Regions from separate parts of the Methylomonas defluvii genome, predicted to be linked through region 3. Evidence: riboswitches for the same ligand, from Rfam matches in the RefSeq annotation. Region 3 holds a riboswitch; each other region holds the start of a gene.

Region 1 (5,520 bases), on a different contig from region 3:
TGAAAGGCAACCGCGTCGGTGTCGATACCTGGGTGTTGATCGGGCTGGTGGCGGCCGGCGGACAATTGAGCAGTAGCCAGGCGGTCGCTACGGAAGTGGTTCGCCACTTCAATATCGGCCGCCAGTCCTTAAACAACGCGCTGATTCAATTTGCCGCGCAAGCCGAGTTGGAATTGATTTTTTCAGCGGACATGTTGCGTGAGCTCGCCAGTCCGGAGCTGCGCGGGGACATGTCGGCAGAGCAGGCGTTGACACACTTGCTGCATGGCAGCGGTTTTACCTACCGTTTTATCGATACCGACACGGTGACTTTGGAACGCAGTCCGGCGGCAAAAGAAGTGTCTAGCCTGCCGCCCCCCGTTACCTTGGATGCCATGACTGTCGTGGGCTCGAAAACAGCGGAGGCCGGTGCGGAAATCGTCACCGAGCCGATGCTTGACGAGGCGCGGACCTATGCCGTCAGGCATATTGCCAGCGCTACCGGAACCGACACGCCAATCAAGCAAATCCCGCAGTCGGTGCACGCGCTTAACCGCCCCTTGTTAGACGACCAGCAAACGATCAACCTCAGCGAATCCTTAGTCAATGTTAGCGGCATAGTGGCGCGCAATACGCTCTACAGTCCGGTTATCGAAGGCACCTTAATTCGCGGTTTTCGTTCCGAACAACTGCTGGACGGCTTTACCCAGTACTACAACCCCGGTGACCGGGAAAGCACTATTAATATCGACAGAATCGAAGTGCTGAAGGGTTCTAACGCCTTGCTCTACAGCGGTGGCTCGGGCTCCCCGGTGGGCGGGGTGGTGAATCTGCTTGCCAAATTGCCGCAGGCCAAAGCCTTCGGCGAAGCGGGTTTTAGAATCGGCAGCCACAGCTTTTATCAGCCGTATTTCGATATCAATCAACCGCTAAACGCCAATATTTTGTTGCGCATGACCGGCGAATATACCAACGCCAGACATAACATCGACATAATCGAAACGCAGCGTTTTAACCTTAACCCGGCCCTGACGCTGACCGATAACGACCAAACCCGTTTGACGATCCAAGCCAAACTGTCGCGTTGGCAGCAACCGGAGTACCAGGGCTTGCCCGCCACCGGCAGCATCGCCGGCGATTTTGCTACCCGGCCCGACTTGTTCCCGGGGCCGGCCAATCTGCCCGATAGCCATTCGGATGCCGATGCGGTATGGGCGACGCTGGACCGGCAGCTCACCCGGAGCTGGCACTTAAACCTGAAGGCGCGCTATGCGCAGGCTAAATTCGACGAGAAAATTCAGACCTTGTTCGGAAGCGATGGCCTGATCGCGGACCGGCCTTTACTGCCGGTATCGAGCTGGGCATTGGTGAATGCCGAATTGTTTCAAGAACAGCATGAACGTAGCGTATTGGGCAATTTACAGGGCAAATTTAAGTTGGGTCCCAGCGAAAACAATCTTTTGTTGGGCGCTGATTACAGTCGTTTGCAAGATGCCGGCTTTATCGAGGGCGATTTCGGCGCCTTGGGTTTTGGTGTTGGTACGGTCGATTTGCGGGCACCGATATTTGACTCCCCTTATGCCGTACCCGGTCCTGGCCAGGAAAATCAGTTCATCGAAAACCTCACTTACGGCGCTTACCTGCAGTGGCAAAGCACGCTGTACCGGCGTTTGCATTGGCTGTCCGGTCTTAGGCTGGGCAAGGTTGGCATCGATTTTAATAATGCGCAAACCGGTGTGCACGAGACAACGGATACGCTGAAATGGTTGCCGCGCCTCGGCGGCGTGATCGATCTGAACGAGGAGGTTTCCTGGTTTGTTTCCTACAGCGAAGGCATGCGCGGCCAACCGTTTGTCAATTTCGTCGATACGCCGGCGCCGGAATTGTCGAATCATCTGGAAACCGGCTTGAAGTTCAATTTTGCGAATCAATTCAGCGGCCAACTGGCGCTGTACCAAATTGAGCGTAGCCAGGTCGCGGTCACCGACAGTAGCGATTTCCTGCGGCGTTCGGTCGCGGCAGGGCAGCAACGCTCGCGCGGTATCGAAATGGATTTGCTCTGGCAACCGGTCGAGGGCTTCAGCGTGCTGGCTAACTATGCGCATACCGACGCCCGCTTCATGGACGACAAAGCCGGGGTGGCTGCCGGCAATCGCTTGGCTCAAGTTCCGGAGGATGCCGGGCGGCTCTGGGCGCATTACCGTTTTCAGCAAGATGAGTTGCAAGGTTTTAGCTTGGGTTTCGGCGTGTACGCCCGCGCCGGCGCTTATTTATCCAATAACAATCGCTTTAAAACCGCCGGCTACCACAGCTTCGACGCGGCGTTGGCTTACGAAACCGGGCGTTTCCAATGGGCGGCCACGGTCAAGAATCTCAGCGATGAGGATTATTTTCAGCCCTATGGCTATTTCGAGGGCCGGGTGGCGCCGGCGCCCGGCCGCGCCGGGTTTCTGAGTTTTTCAATCAAATATTGATGCCGTCTTTAGCTATTTGCCACAGGAGTTTTTCAGGAGCACCTCACTCAGGGATTTAGAGTGATGTCGTAAGGACCGCGACAAACATGCCACATCCGCCGCGAGACGGAGCCGGAAAGCCACGGGTCTTGGAGATTAAGACAGCCGGGTTACCTGCAAGTTAAAGACCCATACTCCGGGTCGCAATTTGCGGATTAACTTTAACCGTACTATTAAGGAATAAAAAATGACAATCTTGCATTACAACCGCACTCAACTGGTAAGCGCCAGCCTGCTCGCCTTCAGCGCATTGGCCGCCGCTTTGGCGCCTGCTACTGCCAGCGCCGCACAAGTCACCGGTGATGCCACCATCACCATCAACAATGCGGCTTTTGCAGCGGCATCGGTCAATGTCGGCAGCGGGTATCCGAATGGCTGGATTGTCGCGAAACATTGGGGCGCCAGCGATAATTTATTGGGTATCACCGGTGCAACCACGGGCGGAACGACGCTATCGGCAACCGCCAGCACCGCGATGTCGTTTGCGGTTAATGCCAACACCACGACCAACAGCTATCCGGCTGCTGGTCCCTATGGCCGTACCGAACAAGCCACGACGATGGACGCCGGCAATACCTCGGTCGGTCAAATCGGTCTGAGTGGCGCCTGGTTGTTGACCAGCCAAGGCGGCAGCGGCATTTTGACGCCCTACGACTTTAGCCTGGTAAAAACCGGAAGCACCTGGAATATCAAAACCTACGATACCGGTTTTGGCTACCAAAATTTCTTGAAGCTGACCAACGTCTCCGAGTCGCTGAACGGCAATGGCGAATTACTACTGAGCGGCGACTTGCAATGGACCGGTTTGTGGGCCGGTTTGGTTGGCGCCAATACCAATGCCGTGGTCGGTACTTTTAGCCTGGCTCCCAGTACGGCGCCATCGGCGGTACCGGTACCGGCGGCGGTCTGGATGTTCGGCAGCGGGCTGCTGGGCTTGCTGGGTGCAAGTCGTAGAAAAGCCTCGGTCGCGGCTTAACGCGCAACATGGGCTTGGAGCGGTCGGCAAGATTCGCTTCGGGCCCGGACTTTCGGCAACAAATTCCTCTTCGTGCCTGCATGCCGCCGACTACGGCCGCTTGTGTATTCAGGCAGGGAGAGGGCTTATTCTGACCATCCGCTGATAGGGATTTTATGAAGATCAACAAAAACTGTGGCTATCCCGCTTTGGTCGTGCGGGCGATGCTAGCCATCGGTATGGGAATTGCCTCAGCAAGCGCTGAGGCCACGCTATTGAATGCACCTTCCGGCGGTACGTTTACGATGAACCTGGACCGGAATGCGCTGGGGGCTATTACTTGTCGACGTTTTGGAGTACGGCAACGTCCAATGCTGATAATCCGGCCAATACCGGCGACCATTTGCTTAGCCAACTCAATACCACCGAGATTTCCGGACTCAATCAGGTGTTTGAGTTGACGGCTATCGGTAACGATCCTAGTCCGCAAGCCAGCCAGCGTTACGTCAAAGCCACATCAGCCGATTTTGCCATCGATACCATCACGCTGGCCGGCGTGGCCGGGGCACAAGTGGGCATGACAGGCGTGCAGGGTTTTTATGCGCCGAACTGGCCGCCGACTGGAGCCGGCTTGGTCAACGGCGATTTTTCGCTACGCTACGATGCCGACCGGCAAACTTTGGGCCGCACCGGCTGGTACCTAGCCAATAACATTTATTTCACGATGGCGGTGTACGACTTAAACAACCTAAGCCTGAGCTTTAGCAACGCCGGAAACTGGCAGTTGAGTGGCGATTTACTGATGTCGCCGGAAAACGCCGGCATGTTGCAAGGCGCGCAACTGGTTGATGTCGGCAGTTTCTGTTTGGGCACGGGTGCCTATGCCGGTTGCGGACAGGTGTCGGCGGTGCCGCTACCCGCTGCGGTCTGGCTATTCGCTAGCGGCTTATTGGGTTTTATCGGCATAGGCCGTAAGCCATATCTTTCAAGGAGTGTGACATTATGAAAATCAATAATCATCGATCATCCACCTGGCTATTAGCCGTTCTCGGTGTATTGTCGATCAGCCAAGTTCAAGCCGCTACAGTCAGCGGCGGTGCGCTGGTCCTTAACCTAAACCGCGATGCGTTAATCGCCAGCGTCGATGTGAATGACTATCCGGACACGCCCACCGCCGACTTTCCGATTTGCTGCCGGCCTTCCATTTATCTGGAAGAGTTTTACGATGCTTCGGCCGCATCGAAAACATTTGTACAGTTGCGCGACGGCAATACGCCGGATTTATACGATCTGGTGGCCGATGAAATTCCGGCAACCGGGTTGCAATTCAGCGTCAACGGGGTAAGTCCGATAGTGAATCCTGGTGGGCGGCAGAACAGAAATACTACTTTCACGTTCGAACCCGGCAATTTGTTCGGCACTGCCAGCGGCAGTATCGGTCTGGGCGGCGTGATGCGTTTTAGAGTGGATGTCGATCCGCCGACCAATAGAGTGTTGTTGGGCGATATGACCTTGGAATACGATCCTATTCTTGAAGCGGCAACGCCCGGGCGTTCCGGTTGGGTGATTACTAATCACATTGGCTTCGATGCGGGCGGTTTTGAGTTGTTTGATGTCACCACCGCAATAGTGGGGAATACGTTAAGCCTTAACGGAAATTTGGGTTTAGGGTGGGGTTTCGATCATCTGGGGGCTCGCGACGCCCGCTTGCGCGATACACGTATCGGTACTTTCAGCTTGCAAACCACTGTGGTGTCGGGAGAGCTGCCGGCGACTGTGCCTTTGCCGGCTGCTGTCTGGTTGTTTGCCGGCGGTTTGGCCGGACTGTTTCTGAATAACCGTTCCGACAGAAGGATGGCGTGATGAAACCAGCCGAAGATCCAGAATTGATTCGGCCGTTGACTGCGGTTTACCCAGCGCCTGACGAACGCCACCCAGCATATTTCCGCCACGGGGGCTGGATAAAAATCGCGGCGGGCATAGGCGTCGGTTTGACATTGGCGACAGCCTTACAGGCAGCGCCTTCTCCCGATGTCGGCTTTGGTGTGTACCGCAGCCATCAAGTCAACGTCG
Region 2 (5,520 bases), on a different contig from region 3:
GGCAAGCCAAACGCGGCGTGACGCCGAGTCTAGGCGGCACGGTCTGGGATTACCGGATTGAGGTGTTCATGGAAGGCGACAAGTCGCCTTACGCCGGCCTGCTTAGTTATGTTCCGGCCGGCCATGCACAATAGCGCCAGTCGCGGCTTCACCTTGTTGGAAATCCTGATCGCGATGGCCGTGTTTGCCATCATGGCGGCCATGGCTTACGCCGGTTTGCGTGCGGTGTTGGACGCCAGAGCCGGTACCGAACAGCGCTCGGACAGCATCGCCGCGTTGCAGCAAACCTTGTATCTACTGAACGAAGATTTAGCCCAGGCTTTGCCGCGCTCGATTCGGGACGAATTGGGTAGTGAACAGCCGGCTTTTTCCGGTGGCAACGGCGAGGAGTTGCTAACTTTGACGCGCAGCGTGCCGGAATGGTCCGAGTTGTCGATACGAAGTGATTTGCAGCGTGTCAGTTATCGCCTGGAAAACGGCAGTTTGTACAGGCAGGTCTGGATCGTGTTGGACCGTACCCAGCAGACGCAGTTTCGCCGTAAAAAATTGCTGAATGTAAGCGCGTTTGAATTGCGCTTTTACGGCAGCGACTGGATGACGCATTGGCCGGCGGAAGGCAGCGGATTGCCCAAAGCGGTGGAAGCGAATTTTAACTTGGCCGGCCTGGGCGACATGCGCCGGCTGTTTCTGGTGCGGGAATGAAGTTGCTAGATCAGAATCAACGAGGGATCGCGTTGATCACGGTGATGCTGATACTGGCCATCGCCACGGTAGCGGTCGTGTCCATGTCCAGCGCGCGGCAGCTGGATATTCACCGCACCGAAAATCAACTGCGCAGCATGCAAGCCTGGGAATATGCGTATGGCTTGGAAAGCTGGGCGATTGGCCGGCTGTCGGGTGATGTCGATGGTGTGGATGATACCTGGTCCAAACCGCTGGCAACGACCGTGGTGACTGGCGGCACGATGCAAGCCGGCATTGAGGATTTGCAAGGCCGGATCAATCTGAACAACTTGTTGGTTGAGGGAAAAGTGTCAGTGCCGGATGTAAAACGGCTGGAACGCTTGCTGGCGCAGCTAAAGCTGAAAACCGAGCTGGTGCAGGCCATTACGGATTGGATCGATGCAGATATGGACGCTGGCTATCCTCACGGTGCGGAAGACGACACCTATACCCGATCTAAGCCCGGCTACCGCGCCGCGAACCGGCAATTTGCAGATGTCAGCGAGTTATTGCTGGTACAAGGCATGACGCGCGAGATTTATTCGAAATTATTGCCGTATGTGTATGTGGTGGAAGGCTACGCGCCGCTGAATGTTAATACCGCCAGCGCTACCGTGTTGCGCTGCTTGGCGGACGACATCAGCGCCGATCAGGCGGCATCCATCTTCAGAGCCAGAGGCAAGCCTTTCGCCAAAGTCGCCGAATTTTTAAAGGATGAAACGGTTGCCGACGCCGGCATCGGTAAATATGGTTTGGGTGTCAGTTCGCAAAACTTTTTATTACAAGGGCAAATTGATATGGGCAAAACCCATTTGCAGTTTCAGTCGCAATTGCAACGCGATAGTGGCGGCGCGCAAGTCTTGAAGCGGCAGCGCCAGGGTTTGGCGCATGGCTGAAAAACTGCTGGTCAGATTCGGCGCCGAATCTGCCGATAAACTGGAATGGTTGAGTCTTGCCGGGCCTGATAGTCGGCCGACATCAGGCACGATGGCCGAGTTGGCAGCGGCTGCGCAGGGTAAGTCTGTGCTGCTGTTATTGCCGGCTGCCTCGGTGTTGTTATTACAAATCGAGCTGGCGGTTAAAACCACCGCGCAACTGAAAAAAGCCTTGCCGTTTGCCTTGGAAGACCTGTTGGCCGAGGACGTGGAAAATTATCATCTGGTTTGGTTAAAGCAGGACCGGGATAAACTCGCCGTAGCGGCGATTACGCACGACACATTAGCGGCGCTGCTTACTCCGTTTCGCGAAGCCGGTTTAGAGCTGGCAGCTGCGTATCCGGAAACCTTATGCCTGCCGTATCAGCTTGGACAAACGACTTTGTTGCTCGACGACAGCAACGCTATTTTGCGCAGCGCTGCCTATTTGGGCGGCGGCGTGGATGCGCAATTTCTGCCGCAACTGTTGGAAAAAGCCTGTGCCGAAGGTGTCGATTGCCAGACTTTGCTGCTATGCAAAGCCAGCGAAGACATCAAGCTGCCGGATGGTTTGGCAATTGAAGGTTTGGAAACAGTCATAGCAAAGCTTTTGCCATTCATGGCGAGTGCCGTCGAATTATTGCCGGCTGAGCTGAATTTGTTGAGCGGTGCCTATGCCGCCAGCAGCCGGCAAGTAGGCCGCTGGCAACAGTGGCTGCCAGCGGCCATTATTTTGGCGGTGGCCTTGGCGGTGCAGAGCTACGCCTTATTGCACACCTACTGGCAACAGCAAGCCGAGCTGAGCGAGTGGGAAGCTAAAACCCAAGCCTTGTTCAAACAGACCTTTCCCGAGGTTAAGCGCATCGTCAATGTCAAAGCCCAAGCCGAGCAACAATTGGCGCAGCTCAGAAAACAACACGATGTCATCGGTAGCGGTTTCATGCGCTTGTTTTACCGGTCAGGCTTGGTATTAAAAGACACGCCGGCTGTGCATTTGAAAAAACTCAATTTTCTGAACGGAGGTTTGCAGTTGCATGTGGTTGCCGAAGACATCGGCCAGCTGGAGCAATTTAAACAGCAGTTGCAAAGCAGCATGCAGGTCAAAATTCAATCGGCCGACAGCGGCGCAAACGGCGTGGAGGCGCAACTTGAGATTCGCGAAAAATGACTTAACCCAGCGTTTTGCTGAACTATCACCCAGAGAGCGAGTGCTGGGGCTGGGCGGTTTATTGGTCGTACTGGTGTATGGCGCATACCTGCTGTTTTACCAACCAATTGCTGAACAAAGCCGCTTGCTGACGCTAAAAATCCAGGCGCAAAGGCAAATCTATAGCTATTTACAACAAGTCGGCAACGAAGCGGCGGCTTTGCGGCAACAAGCCGCGGTTGATACGCCGGCAGTGGATGGCGGTAATCAATCGCCGCTGGCGTTAGTCGATTTCAGCAGCCAACAGCTGGATATAAAACCGGCGATCAAACATCTGTCACCGGAAGGCGAGGACAAAGTCAGCGTCTGGCTGGAAAATCTGGCCTTCGACCGACTGATGTCATGGTTGACAATTTTGGAAACCAAACACCGCTTGCAAGTGCTGCAAATCGATGTGGAAAAACCGGCCGATGCGGACGGTATCGTTAACGCCAAAGTCTTGTTGGGCGTTGTTTAGCCCGCCTTCATATTAGCCTGGCCTTTAACGTCCGTCGCTCCCGCGCAGGCGGGAGCCCAGTGTTCCCAATCGATTGGTGAAGCGGTCGCAAGGCGTTTGCTTGTCGGGGAATGCCGTGTTCAGCGCACGCAGAGTTCGAAGCTTGCCATCCATGGCACCGGACGCCCTTATCCCGGCGGCATGACGGACTTTTTGGGTTTAACTAACTTGCTCAATAGTCAGCAAGGCCCTTGCCGTCGAGAGCTAGCGGCCACTAATACCTAGGCTACACCGAAAATAGTTTATTTGATTCCCGCATTCCCAGCTTCTCCCGGAGGAAAAGGGGTTTCTTCCTTAACTGAATCGCACTGATGCGACCCCCGCAAATAGAATCTTAGATTTCATCACTCCCTCCCGCCCGGTCATCCGCTGAATTTTCGTGTTAGCGGCCGGCTTTGTAATACAGATGTATTACATGTCACGTTAATTTAACAATGCTGTAACCGAAACGCCGCTATTGCTCTGGAATAATTCGCGCCAAGTTGAGGGGTTGAGGAACGGCCGTTCAGCAAAGATTCGGGAGCAACTAGGGAACATGGACGGCACGAACAAGGAGCGGCGAAGGAAGAGGATAGGGAGGAGGCTAGGCGGAACATGGTAGCGGGGGCAACAAAGCGGCGCTGTCAGGATGTTAGATGGTGTCGAGTGCAATCTAAAGCGTGTAAAAGCCAAACTCGTTGTGAAGCGGGGACGGAAAGTCACGGGTCTTGCAGGTCAAGACGGCTGGGCTGTCACCTTATGTCATTAATCGAAATTTAAACATGAGGTTTTAAAAATGAAATTGTCTAAAAAATTGTTGGCAGTTGCAGTATTGGCAGCGGCCGCTTCAGGCGCCGCGGAAGCGCGTATCCAAGCTATCGGCGATGCAACAGCAGACGGTAGTGAGTTTTTGTTTAACCTGGTTAACTACACAGCACAAAACTCTTACACGCTGGATTTGGGCATCACTGTTGAACAATTTTTGGCTAATCCTAGCCAACCATTGTCATTCACACTGAGCGACAACAACTTCCAATCGTTCGCTGCTGCTTACACTGCCGGCAACAACGTTGCCTGGGGTGTTTCTGGTGGTCATGGTGTATTGAATGAATTGACCGACTTAGCTAAATTTGGTTTTTACACCACTTCTGTAGTGCCTTCACCATCCAGCATCGACGCGAACGCTCCAGACATTAGCAACACGATGGGTAAATGGAATGATTTGGTCAGCTATATCCAAACTCAAGATGCTAACAGCAACAACTTGAGTACCTTCAAAACTGTCGGCCAGCAAGGATACACAGCTGTTTACGGTAACGATTTCCAAACTGCCTTGCCATTTACCGCGCAAGGTCAGTTAGGCACAGCATTGTCTTTTGTTCGCGAAAGAGCCAATGCCGATGACTTCGACACCGGCGAATTAGTCACTTTCCCAGGCGTATGGAATTTCGCAATCAACGGCAACGTCGGTTCTTTGACCTATACCGCTGCGCCTGCTGCTGTGCCACTACCTGCTGCGGTTTGGATGTTCGGCGCCGGTCTGATGGGTGTACTGCGCGCCACTCGTCGTAAATCGCTGGCGGTTTAATTCCGTAAGCGGCTTGAGCCGGCCGGATTCTGTTTTGCTGGTTCCCCCTTCATGAACGGGTCGGCTCACACTTTAAATTTAATCCATTGAGAGATATACAATGAAAAAGCAATTATTGTCTGCTGCTATCGCAGTGGCTTCTCTGGCAGGTTTTTCGCAAGGCGCATCCGCGCATGCGCCAAGCGTTACGCCGGATATCGAAATCTTCATGTCCGGCGCTAGCGCGCAAGACAAAGCCCTGGCTGCCTTGTTTGTGAACTTGTGCGACGCCGGTACTTTGGATGTATTTAAAGATAACGGTACAGCGGGTTCCGAAGGTAAAAACCATAGTGCTTATTTCTGCACACTGAACTCTACTAACGTACCCGGCCTGACCGTCAACGGTTCTGCGGCAACCACGGCTAAAGTCCTGTTCCACAAACGTTCTGCCGGCGGTTCTGCGCAAGGCGTTAACCCGCTGATCGACGGCGTGGCGATTGCGGCGATGCGTATCGACAACGGTAACTGCACGCAACAAGGCGCGACCAACACTTGGTTTTGCAACGCCAGCGGCGCTAACCTGACCAACGTGCTGTCCGATGCCGGTATTTCCGATGTTGAGCCAAAATTGTTT
Region 3 (5,520 bases):
TAAATGCTTTATCGACAAAGTGGCGCTAAATAGTATCGATATTGGCCTGATTAGCTGCCTATTTCCGGAGGCCAGGATTATCTTTGCGCTACGCGATCCGCGCGATGTGTGTTTGAGTTGCTTCCAGCAGGCGTTTAAGCCGTCTAGCGTGACAGTCAATCTACTGAGCTGGGAAGGTGTGGCTAAGCAATATGCGGCCGTAATGGATCTGTGGTTTTACATAAAGCCGATGATGCAGCCGCGTTATATGGAATTGCGTTACGAGGACACGGTCAACGATTTCGAAAACAGTTTTCGCCGGGTGTTTGCCTTATTGGATTTGGAATGGGTGGCCGAAGTTAGCGCGTTTCATGAAAAGGCTAAGGGCCGTTACATTGCCACGCCGAGTTTTGCCGCTGTCGCTCAGCCGATTTATTCGCGCTCGGTGGCGCGTTGGCAGCACTATGAAAAGTTTTACGAACCCGTATTACCGATTTTAGCGCCGTATATCGATGCGTTCAGTTACGAATGAAGCGAATGGGCAGGGTTGTTCAAGCTTTTTGATCAAGTAGACTACGATCAAACGGCTGTAAAAATGGAGCTTCCGTGCCCCCGGTCATCCTTGACCGAAACCGATCCAATTTCTTGCTGATTAACCTGGCCCTTGATCACACTGGTAATTAAGGGCGCCGGGTTAAAAATCAGCTTTAAGTGACATAGATACGTCTCAGACGTTTTCTGTGGTTTTGCGTTTGCCGAAACCGACTAAGCCGGCCATCGCGCTACCGAACAGCCAAACCGCACCGGGTACGGGTACCGGTGATGCGGCGGCGGAGATGGTAGCGGTATAGGCCAGATTGGCGCCGCCTACCGTGCCGTCGTAACCACCCAAAATCAGTGTGTAAGTACCGGCAGTCAGGAAACGGGTCAGCGTCGCGCTGGCGGTGGTGCCTTGAGTGGCTGCAAAGGCCCAGGCGTTTGCGTCAACCAAAGCCAGCGTTGTGCCAAGTGGGCTGGCAGCCATGGGATTCAGAGCACCGTTGTTCAGGTATTCTTGATGACGACTGCTGCTACCCGCGGTATCCCAGCCGCTCCACAAACCAAAAGCCGGGCGCAGATTGGAGCCGTCCGACGATACGGTGATGGTCACTTCCGCATCGGCATGCAATTCAAACAAACCGTAATCGGCGGTATGCCCCCAGTTTGTCGCGCCGTCTTTATAAGCTTTGGCGCCCATGCCTATGCCGTGGCCGCTGGCGGTTTGCGAGTTGGCAACGCCGCCGTCATTGTGGATCATCGCTACCCAGGTGGCGGGCAAATTGCCAATATATCCTGGATCGCCGGCCGACCATGGGCCTGCGGCAGAACCGTCCGGTAAGGGATCTCCGGAAGCCAAATTGTAGGTTACGTGAGCGCTAGCCATGCCGCTGATCGACATTAACGCGCCCATGGCGCCGGCTAATGCTAGTTTCTTAAAGGTTAAGTTTGCTGTCATTTTGGATCTCTATTGAATCAAATATATGAGCTAAAGCCTGTTGTTAAACAGCGCTTGGTGAGGGGATTGCCGTAGTTTGGCGGCAATCCCGCTGGGTAATTAAGCCGCTAGTGCTTGTTTGCGGCGGCCGAAACCGATCAAGCCGGCCATCGCGCTGCCGAACAGCCAGACTGCGCCTGGAACAGGCACTGCCGAAGTGGTAACCAGTACGTCGTAGGTCACGCCATCGAGCGCGCCGCCACCGTGCGCGCCGACCACCAAGGTATAAAAGCCATTGGTGTGCAGCCCGGGTGTGCCTGTGGCATTCCACTCGGCTTGGTCGAACACAAACGAGTAGAACAAGGTGTCGGAAGTGCTGCTCATGCTGGCTGTCCAGATAGCTTCGCCCAAGCTTGAGCCTTGCAGGCCCGTTTCGCCGATTGTGGCAGCCGCGTTACGGTCAGATGTGGAACTGCTGTCCACATTGCGATACAGGGCCACGTCCAATAAGCCGTTAAATTGGCTGTAATCGGCGTCGTTTTTCACCGTAATGGTGGTTTTGATATTGCCCGCGCTGGCGCAGTTAGCGCTTGCTGTGTTTGCGCCGCAGCTAATATGAATCAAGCCGTAGTCCAGTCCCAGGCCGGTTGAAGCTGAATTGCCTGCTACCGCCAAGTAAGGATGGTCGCCATCAGCCGGTAGGTCGGCCATGATGGTGCCCCAGGTGGCGGCGTTGGTGCCGCCGTTTTTGTCCGAGTAAGCTTTCCACAAGCTACCGATAGTGTTGGTGCCGAAGCTAGGGTTTGAGTTAATAAGATTTGCTGTCAGTGCGCCATCGTTGTCTGTAGCGCTGGAGCCGGTATGTAATTCGCGTTTGGTGAAACCTGTAGCTGTTGTATGCTGACCTGAATACCACATATAGGGCAGGTTGCCTGCTACTTCTGTGGCTGTCTCAGCCGCGGTACCTGTGCCCGGAATTAAGGTGTTCGCGTTTAAGTCGCCGACTGTATAAACGTTGGTACCGTTGGCGACTCTATTGGTGCCGTTGGAGTTTGCAGATACACCGTCTGTACCGTTGATGCTGTTGGCGATGCCGAAGCCGATGGCGGAGTTACCGGAGGCTACTGTGCCCGCGCCGGTCAGGTTGTAGTAAGAGTGCGCGAACGCTTGGCTGGAAACAGCCGCCAGGCCAGTTGTCAAAATAGCTGCTATAGCCGTTTTATGAAAGATCATGATCGTCCTCTTTTGTTATTGGAATTAAAGGTAACAGCGAAACTGACAAAACTTGACCAACAGCAGCGAGCCAAACTTTGCCCTCGCCCATGGCGCGCATGGGGGCAATCCGGCCTTCTTTAAATCGTTTTTTAAGAACCGTGATTTTCCGGCCCCGCCTCACGACGGGTGTGGCAATGCTTGCTTTCAGAGATTTGCTCATTCCGCCAGCGGCAGACATGGCAGGGATAGAGACCTACTAACCGCTTTTCGGAAAGCAAACCACGAAGCAAGTACACTAGTTACAGCGAATAGCGGGCCAACTTAATAAAATATATAAATATCATTGTATTGCTGCTTATTTTTCCTGGGATGGCATGAGTGAGCGGCTGGCGAAATTCAGCGAAATAGCGCATGCGCTTATTTTAAATAACACAGTTCAATTGTTGGGAGATAATCCCCGCTTGGTGGTGAAGTTTGTTTTGGTGGATTTGATCAGGAATTTCTTTATTTTCTAGTCGTTTATTGTTAGGTTGTTGCGCCGCTAATTGGGTTGGCACGAGATTTTTCTGTGGAGAGATGTATGCAAAAAACCGATAAAACCCCGCTGTGGGTGTTCCTGGCCCTGTCGAGTATAGAAACCCGCAAAGGCGCGTTACTGTTGATCTGGAGTAGTATTGTTTTTACTCTTTACTGTGTGCCTTGGCCGCTCTATTTCGATGGCAACGGTTGGGTTGCCAAATTATTTTTGATCGACGATTGGGAATGGTTTGCGATGATGCTGCCTATGACGTTTTGGTACTGGCTGAGCATGAGGTGGGTGGATAAAAACGGCGGCTGGCGTTTGGCTGGTGCGTGATATGCCGCACTATTTTTTGGGAGGGCATGATTCGTCAGATCGTGACGCTTGTTCCTAAAAGATCAGCTCGTAGATTATCTTTCGATCTTGTAAGCGACTAGCCTAATTCCTTATTTGCCATGGCATGTAGCGGTTGGAGTGAAGGTTGCTATCAAAAATCGATTGAATACTTAGGTGGCCGCCATCCAGGTTTGGTCGGCTTTCCACCTTCTTAAGCAAGCGGCGGTCGTATATCGCTGCGATGCTTTCTTCAATTTAGTGTTGTTTCTATGCTTTCACACATTCTGCCCAAAGCCGAAATATCCATTCGCGAAAACCTGCGTTGGTTATACATTCTTAGAAATTTGATGCTGTTTGCCGTTACGGTGGCGGTGTTTATTGCAGTGAACGGCCTGGGTATTAATTTGCCGCAAAACCAGCTGTGGCTGGCGATTTTTGCGATTTCCATACTTAATCTTTACACCTGGCTACGGCTGAGGACGCCGGAAGAAGTTACCGAGCACGAGATTTTTTCGCAAATATGCATGGATGTACTGGCGTTGGCCTATTTACTTTATTTGACCGGCGGCGCGTCAAACCCGATCATTTGGGTGTTTCTGCTGCCTTTGATTGTAACTGCCATCATGCTGCCGCAGGCTTATGCCTGGAATATGGTGATCATTACCTCCTGCGTGTATACGGTGCTGATTGCCTACAACGTACCCTTGCCGGCTGTCGAGCCGCACATGGCCCATCCGGCGATGACGGAGATGACGCCGGAAATGAGCCTGCAAATGCATTTGATGAACGACAGGCGTTATTTCAATCTGCATGTATTCGGTATGTGGTTTGGTTTTGTGTTTAGCGCCGGCTTAGTCGCCTTTTTTGTGGTCGAACTGTCCAAGACCTTGAAAGAGCGGGAGCGTAATTTAGCGGATGCCCGCGAGAGTGCGCTACGCGACGAGCGCGTGGTGTCCCTGGGCACCTTGGCGGCCAGCGCCGCGCATGATATGGGTACGCCGCTGGGCACGATCGCCATTTTGACGCATGAGATGGCGGAAGAGCTGTCGGCACATCGCTATCCGGAACTGCATCAAAAACTGATGATTGTGCAGCAGCAGATTGATCGCTGCAAACAAGCTTTGTCGGTGATGTCGGCCTCCGCCGGCGAGATGCGGGCGGAATCCGGCAAGGTGATGCTGGTGAGCGAATATATCGATGAAGTATTAGGCCAGTGGCGCACGCATAAAGCCGCTACCAGGCTCAAGCTATTTATTTCGCCGAATGTGGATATGGAAGCGCGCGTGATTGCGGAACGTACGGTGACTCACTCCATCATTAATATCCTAAATAACGCTGCCGAGGCATCGCCGGTCGATGCGGGCATCGAGTTTCATGTGGAATGGGATGAAGCAACGCTAAACTTGAAAATCCGGGATTTCGGTCCAGGCTTGCCGGCTGAATTTATCGAGTTTGCCGGACACCAACCGGTCAAGAGCAATAAGCAAGGTATGGGAGTTGGCTTGTTTTTGACTTATACCACTATCAAGCGACTCGGCGGTAAAATACAGTTCAGTAATTTAGAGTCGGGCGGTGCTTGCGTTGAAATCAGTTTGCCGCTTTTAGCTAAGGAGAGTATGCATGAACCAATTACCTATGGATAAGCCCAATTTATTGCTTGTCGATGATGACGTCACCTTTTGTTCGGTGTTGAAGCCGGCGTTGGAAAAGCGCAATTTTCAAGTGACTGTCGCCAATGATGTTGATACGGCGATGAAACTGGCGGAGCAAACCGAGCCTGAATACGCGGTAATCGACTTGCGGATAGGTTTTGACTCCGGTTTGGAAATGGTCAAGAAACTGATTTCTTTAGATGACAATACCCAAATCGTCATGCTGACCGGTTTCGCCAGTATCGCCACCGCTGTGGAGGCTATCAAATTGGGCGCGATTCATTATCTGACCAAGCCGGCGAATGCCGATGAGATTGTTAGTGCCTTATATAAAAACGAAGGCG

What was found. Region 3 has a riboswitch for cyclic di-GMP ahead of QLH52_RS14405 (hypothetical protein). Riboswitches for the same ligand answer to the same signal wherever they lie in the genome.
Region 1: another riboswitch for cyclic di-GMP. It lies ahead of QLH52_RS13320 (hypothetical protein); the one in region 3 lies ahead of QLH52_RS14405 (hypothetical protein).
Region 2: another riboswitch for cyclic di-GMP. It lies ahead of QLH52_RS19155 (hypothetical protein); the one in region 3 lies ahead of QLH52_RS14405 (hypothetical protein).

Annotation. Positions count from the first base shown of each region.
Region 1 covers NZ_JAXARY010000011.1:124,164-129,683, forward strand. The annotation lists gene QLH52_RS13315 (TonB-dependent siderophore receptor) at 1-2,453, shown strand, start outside; cyclic di-GMP riboswitch class I at 2,532-2,610, shown strand; gene QLH52_RS13320 (hypothetical protein) at 2,680-3,468, shown strand; gene QLH52_RS13325 (hypothetical protein) at 3,788-4,453, shown strand; gene QLH52_RS13330 (hypothetical protein) at 4,450-5,310, shown strand; gene QLH52_RS13335 (hypothetical protein) at 5,310-5,520, shown strand, end outside.
Region 2 covers NZ_JAXARY010000021.1:11,422-16,941, forward strand. The annotation lists gene gspI (type II secretion system minor pseudopilin GspI) at 1-134, shown strand, start outside; gene gspJ (type II secretion system minor pseudopilin GspJ) at 124-702, shown strand; gene gspK (type II secretion system minor pseudopilin GspK) at 699-1,619, shown strand; gene gspL (type II secretion system protein GspL) at 1,612-2,805, shown strand; gene QLH52_RS19150 (type II secretion system protein M) at 2,786-3,301, shown strand; cyclic di-GMP riboswitch class I at 3,998-4,076, shown strand; gene QLH52_RS19155 (hypothetical protein) at 4,116-4,907, shown strand; gene QLH52_RS19160 (hypothetical protein) at 5,008-5,520, shown strand, end outside.
Region 3 covers NZ_JAXARY010000013.1:30,743-36,262, reverse strand. The annotation lists gene QLH52_RS14415 (tetratricopeptide repeat-containing sulfotransferase family protein) at 1-511, shown strand, start outside; gene QLH52_RS14410 (hypothetical protein) at 707-1,474, opposite strand; gene QLH52_RS14405 (hypothetical protein) at 1,574-2,686, opposite strand; cyclic di-GMP riboswitch class I at 2,787-2,871, opposite strand; gene QLH52_RS14400 (hypothetical protein) at 3,249-3,524, shown strand; gene QLH52_RS14395 (ATP-binding protein) at 3,794-5,167, shown strand; gene QLH52_RS14390 (response regulator transcription factor) at 5,145-5,520, shown strand, end outside.